Anatilimnocola floriformis: one gene and its partner. Each later gene encodes a partner of the first gene's protein in a complex. Links are inferred from orthologs where the notes say so. Each region holds a gene or a part of one and is shown in the gene's direction. Other genes may lie near its edges.

Evidence for each region.
Region 2: the proteins of M9Q49_RS09510 (region 1) and dnaX are in contact, whole or in part, in a cryo-EM structure (PDB 8GIZ), measured with the Escherichia coli proteins. The link is inferred for Anatilimnocola floriformis from one-to-one orthologs.

Annotation. Positions count from the first base shown.
Region 1 is NZ_JAMLFW010000001.1:2,452,383-2,455,428, reverse strand. Bases 46-3,019 are described here. They hold M9Q49_RS09510 (DNA polymerase III subunit), read left to right. Parts: upstream 46-994; coding sequence 995-2,044; downstream 2,045-3,019. Other genes in these bases: M9Q49_RS09500 (hypothetical protein), read left to right, coding at 3,018-3,019; M9Q49_RS09505 (secondary thiamine-phosphate synthase enzyme YjbQ), read right to left, coding at 2,030-2,449; tmk (dTMP kinase), read left to right, coding at 378-998; M9Q49_RS09520 (sialidase family protein), read left to right, coding at 46-350. Also shown: more of M9Q49_RS09520, read left to right, coding at 1-45; more of M9Q49_RS09500, read left to right, coding at 3,020-3,046. UniProt on the Escherichia coli protein: Part of the beta sliding clamp loading complex, which hydrolyzes ATP to load the beta clamp onto primed DNA to form the DNA replication pre-initiation complex.
Region 2 is NZ_JAMLFW010000002.1:687,654-690,685, reverse strand. What follows is about bases 6-2,965. They hold dnaX (DNA polymerase III subunit gamma/tau), read left to right. Parts: upstream 6-520; coding sequence 521-2,410; downstream 2,411-2,965. Other genes in these bases: recR (recombination mediator RecR), read left to right, coding at 2,434-2,965; M9Q49_RS27460 (cohesin domain-containing protein), read left to right, coding at 6-162. Also shown: more of M9Q49_RS27460, read left to right, coding at 1-5; more of recR, read left to right, coding at 2,966-3,032. UniProt on the Escherichia coli protein: Part of the beta sliding clamp loading complex, which hydrolyzes ATP to load the beta clamp onto primed DNA to form the DNA replication pre-initiation complex.

The DNA of each region.
Region 1 (3,046 bases):
AACGCGCCTGGGCGAAGTGGGAATGGAGCAAGGAAGAAAAAGCCGGTGGCAAATGGTCTGAGCCTTGGTTCACCGTTCCAGATCCGACATGCATGGCCAGTTTAATCCGGCATCCGGATGGCGAGTTATTTTTCACGAATCCGAATAGCCCGACGAAGCGCATCGCGCTAACGATTCGCCACAGCACCGACGAGGGAAAAACCTGGAGCGACGGCCGATTGCTCGATCCGCGCGGCTGCATGTACTCGTGCCTGACGATCCTGCGCGACGGTCGCCTCGGCGTGCTGTACGAAGTGGAAAATACGCTGACCTTTGCCCGTTTTGAACGAACCTGGGCGCTGGGCAAATAGTGCTCTCTGCGGCTAGAATCGGACGCCATGTTCATTAGCTTTGACGGAGTCGACGGCGCGGGAAAATCGACACAGGTACGCCTGCTGCGCGAATGGCTGGCCGCGCGTGGCAAGCAAGTGGTCACCTGCCGCGATCCAGGCAGCACCAGCCTCGGTGAAAAACTGCGAGACGTGTTGCTCTCGCATCACGATGTTCCCATTCACCGCCGCAGCGAAATGCTGCTCTACATGGCCGCTCGTTCGCAGCTAGTCGAAGAAGTCATCCGCCCTGCGCTCGAACGCGGCGAGTGCGTGATTTCCGATCGCTATTTGCTGGCCAATGTCGTCTATCAAGCGCACGCCGGCGGGCAGGACTGCGAGCAAGTCTGGCAAACGGGTCGCGTTGCCACGGGCGGCTTGATGCCCGATCTAACGATCGTTCTCGACATGCCCGCCGCTGCAGCGAAGGAACGCCAAGGTCGGCCGCCCGATCGGATGGAAGCGCAGGGCCTCGAATACATGGAGCGAGTCCGGCAGGGCTTCTTGAAAGAAGCTGCGGCTGCGCGAATTCCGATTGTGGTTGTTTCCGCCGCACAATCGCCAGAGGAAGTGCATGCTCAAGTGCTGCGCCACATCGAACCACTGCTCGCTCGCGGAGCCGCACGATGACCTGGCAAGGGATTCGTGGCCATGACGCCGTCGTCGAGCGGTTTCGCACCGCACTCGGATTGCATCGCCTGGCGAGCACCTTTCTGTTTGTCGGTCCGCCGGGTACCGGCAAGCGAACGTTCGCTTTGAAGCTCGCGCAAGCCTTGCTCTGCGAGCGAGTCAGTGAAGAACAGCTGGCCCCCTGTGGTGAATGCCCGGCCTGCAAGCAGTGTCTCGCGGGGACGCATCCCGATATCGATTACGTCGCCAAGCCCGAAGACAAGTCGAGCATCCCGATCGAGCTCCTGATCGGCTCCGACGAGAAGCGGATGCGCGAAGGGCTGTGCTTTCGCATCTCGCTCAAACCGTTCTCGGGTAAGCGAAAAATCGCGATCATCGACGATGCCGACTATCTGTTCAACGAAGCGGCCAACTGCCTGCTGAAGACGCTCGAAGAGCCGCCGCCGCGGTCGGTGCTCATTCTGCTGGGTACCAGCGAACAACGACAATTGCCGACGATTCGCTCCCGCTGCCAAGTCGTGCGGTTTCAGCCGCTCGATACCAATGATGTGGCAGAGATCCTCGTCGAACAACAGCTCACTGCCGACCGCAACGCGGCCCACCAAGCAGCTGCCCTTGCTGAGGGAAGTGTCTCGGCGGCGGTTCGCTTGCTGGAAAGCGAACTGAGTGAGTTCCGTGCGGAGTTGCTGCAATCGCTGGCTCAGTCGCCGCTGCAACCTGCAGTTCTCATGAAACTGGTGCAAACCTACGTCGATGCGGCCGGCAAGGAATCGGCGGCCAAGAAGCTGCGGCTGCGCGATGCGTTTGGTTTCAGCAGTTCGTATTTTCGGCAGCTCATGCTCATCGGCAGCGGCCTCGCGCAACCGACGGCCGCTTCGCGGGCCTGGCTCGATCCAGCCGAGATGGGGAGCCGCGGCGTGGAGCTTTGCCTGGAGGCAACATCGGCCGCTGATTCGAATGCGGCTGTTCTGAATGTGCTGGAGTGGTGGGCCGACGAACTGGCCACGCTGCAGCGGACCGGCACGGCGACGCTACTCTCCCATTAGCGTGAGGACCAGGGACCGCGGCCCGCCGACGTCGCGATGCTCGCACAGATAGATTCCCTGCCACGTGCCAAGCAGCAGCCGACCATCCTTCACCGGAATGCTCACGCTGCTGCCGAGGAGCGCGGCCTTCACATGGGCTGGCATGTCGTCGGGCCCTTCCATGGTGTGCACATAGGGGAAGTCTTCGGGGGCAATCGTGGAAAAGACCCGTTCCAGGTCATGCCGTACATCCCGATCGGCGTTCTCGTTGATCGTGAGCGACGCCGACGTGTGCTGGATGAAGACGTGCAGCAAGCCGGCTTTCACGTTGCGGACCTCAGGAATTGCCGCAAGTACTTTGTCCGTAACGAGATGGAATCCACGGCGAACGGCCGGCAAAGTAATATTCTTCTGTGTCCAAGGCATCGTTTTTACCATCCTCCCAAGTGTCCAGTTCGCTTATGGCGATCCGGGCAAGTTTGGCAGATTCGCGAACCTGCACCACACCACCTCGGTCCCTGTATGAAGGATTTGCAAAAATGCCGTCAAGGGGTGGTGTGGTCCCCAAATCCGTTATGTTGGCATTAGCGGACATTAGATTCCCCTAAGACGCCTTATTGACCATTTCGTAATGTTGCCCTGCAAACGGAACAATGCGCGTTTACGCCACGCATTAGTGATTGCCGGATATGGACTTATGGAAATTGTTAAGCCAGATAAACCCTGCGAGTGATACCGCTCAAGACAATCTGTCGTGAGGGCTAGTGGCGGAAAACTCTTCGTAAAAACCGCAAAAATCTTGACGCAGCCCCTGTCGCTCCTGATAATGCGTCCGTCAGCAAAGGAATTGCTTTCAGACGATCGGCCACCAGCGGCCGGTCACCTTCGGCCACGGATGGTTGACTAGCTCAAGCAACCGCCTATTTCTCAGCCAGTCGATTTCACACGAGTCCTGGCTGCTGTGTTACTGCCCGAATATCTGAAGGAGAAAGCCATGGACAAAGTTCGCAACGTTTTCGAAGC
Region 2 (3,032 bases), on another replicon or contig:
GTTGTGTTGCACGCGCACGATCCTGCTGCCAGTGACTCCAGCACGCCGTTAAGTCTGCACGAACAAGCGCTGCTGCAAATTCTGTCTGCCTGGCAGCAGGATCATAGCGACGCGAGCGCAGCGTCGACCCCGCGGCGATCGATGGTGCGGCGGTTGTCCTAGTTGCGATTCATCGACCGCGGAGCGGTTCGCCGACTGCGATGCCCGATTGCTGAAAGGGGCCAGTTCGCCTACAAATGAGTGCTTCCCTTGCTGGCCATTCCAACGACGGTTGGAAAACACCAGCAAGGAGGGGCCTCTGCCCGAAAGGGGCCCTCGCGAGGGGGAAGCGTGAACCTGGTCAGGCCGTAATTGGAGCAGCCATAAGCGACGTACTCTTGTGCGGGGGCCTCTTTCTGGCAGCGGCTTGGAAGGGATGAAGGGGCTAGAGGTTAGGGACTAGGGAAATGCGGCGTTCAGTCTGCCGGGCTCTGCTTCATCTCTAACCCCTTGATCTCTTTCTCTCTCGCCCGAGGCGCGTATGGCTCTGCTTCCTGACGATCCGGCAGGCGACTCTAGCGCCGCCGATGCTGGCAATTACGTCGTCGTTGCTCGTCGCTATCGCCCGCAGGACTTTCAGCAACTCGTCGGCCAGCCACAGGTCTCGCAGGCGCTGGGAACGGCGATTCATACGAACCGCGTTGGCCATGCTTATCTGTTCACCGGCGCTCGCGGAGTCGGCAAAACCAGCACCGCGCGGATTTTCGCCAAGGCCCTCGATTGCGTCAAAGGTCCGACGACAGAGCCCTGTGGCGAGTGCGACATTTGCCAGGGAATCGCGGCGGGAAGCGATGTGGATGTGATTGAAATCGACGGCGCGAGTAATCGCGGCATCGATGAAATCCGCCAGTTGCGATCGAACGTCAACGTTCGGCCGAGCCGGGCGCGGTACAAGATCTACATCATCGACGAAGTTCACATGCTCACGATGCAGGCGTTCAACGCGCTGCTGAAAACGCTCGAGGAACCGCCCGAGCATGTGAAGTTCATCTTCTGCACCACCGAAGCCGACAAGATCCCGATCACGGTACTGTCGCGCTGCCAGCGCTTCGACTTCGCGCCGTTGCAATCGCAGGCCATCGTCGAGCGACTTGCCCACATCTGCACGCAGGAAGGCGTGTCGGCAGAGCCGCAGGCCCTGCAGATCTTGGCGCGACGCGCCAACGGTTCGATGCGCGACAGCCAGTCGCTGCTCGAACAGCTCCTTTCGTTCAGCGGCAAAGCACTTACCGCAGCCGACGTGCATCGGTTGCTTGGCACGGCCCAAGCCGGACGCCTCGCGGCGATCGCCGGCGCGCTGGCCAATCGCGACGCGGCAACAGCGCTGACGTTGCTCGACACGGCGATTCGCGAAGGAGTCGATGCGGGACAATTGGCCGAGCAGTTGCTTGGTTACTTGCGCGACGCGATGGCGGCGCATCTCGGTTGTTCGCCCGATTTGTTTTTGACAACCGAAGCCAGCGATGCCGCCGAGATGGCTCGCCTCGGCGAAGCGCTCGGACTCGATACTCTATTGGCTGCAGCGCAGATCCTAGATCAGTCTCTCGTCCGGATGAAGCAAAGCACACAAACGCGCACGCTTGTCGAAATGGCCCTCGTGCGGATCGCCCGGCTCGAGCAGTTGCAATCGCTGCCGGCGCTCATCGCCCAATTGCAAAGTGGCGCTCCTCTTGCGGTCCCCGCAGTTCCGTCGCGACCGGCATATTCGCCGCCGCCTCCGGCTTTCGCGCAGCCAGTGCCCAGTGCAAGCAGCGCGCCAGTCGCGCACGTTTCGCAGTCAGTGGGACCGCCGGTCAGCCAACCCCGAGCTCAGCCACTGCCGAATCCGCCTCCAAGCGCCGCCGATCAAAAAAAAACGGCCGACGTAACTGAACGGGACATTTCGCCCCCAGTCGAAGCCCCCAGCGACATTCCTTGGACAAATGCGGTAGCCCAGCAGATCTGGTCGCAAGCCGTTGAAGCCATTCAAGATATGACGGCGGATTACGCCCGCAAAGTCGTCGCAATAGCAATTTCCGGGCCAAACAGACTAGTTGCGTCGTTTAGAAAAGCGTATAGTCATTTCAAGGATCAGCTAGAGCGTCCCGAGCGGCGGCAGAAGCTGGAACAAACGCTGGCTGAAGTCGCCGGTCGCCAAATTCGTGTGGAATTCGATTTATTGCCAGATGAGCCCCAAGCGGCGGCTACGACGGCGAAACCACAGCCCACGGCAGCGCGCCGCAGGCAACGAATTAAGGAATTGGAACGCAACTTGCTCGTCCAGCAGGCGATCGCCGTTTTTGATGCCGAGATTGTCGACGTCATCGACGCGCCGCCCGCCGCCGAGGAACCGGAGTCCTCAGCGTCCGACATTCCCAACCCTGATCCATAAACCACCCATCTCTTACTTCTCGCATGGCCCAAGTCACTGATTCCGTGAGCAAAGTCATCGAGGAGTTTGCCAAACTCCCCGGCATCGGTCGCAAAAGCGCCGAGCGGCTCGCGTATCACGTGCTGCGGGTTCCCAAGAGCGAAGCCTTCGCCCTGGCCGACGCCATTCGCGCGGTTCGCGAAAACGTCCGCTACTGCGCGACTTGCTTCAACCTGGCCGAGAGCGAAGAGTGCAGCATTTGTGCGGACTCGCGTCGCGACCGCACGCAGCTATGCGTCGTCGAGCAGCCACGCGACCTGATGGCCCTCGAGCAAGCCGGCGTCTTTCGCGGCTTGTATCACGTGCTGCTTGGCCGTATCGCGCCGCTCGACGGCATCGGCCCCGATCAATTGACCCTGCCGCAACTCGTGCAACGGGTGCGGCAAGGAACGTTCAGCGAAATCGTGATGGCGACGAACCCTACTGTCGAAGGCGACGGCACGGCGCTCCACATTTCGAACTTGCTCGCAGAGTTCCCGGTAAGTATGACTCGCCTGGCGCGGGGAATCACAACCGGCAGCGTTTTGGAATACACGAACAAAGAGATCCTCGCCGACGCCCTTGCAGGTCGGCAGCGATTGTA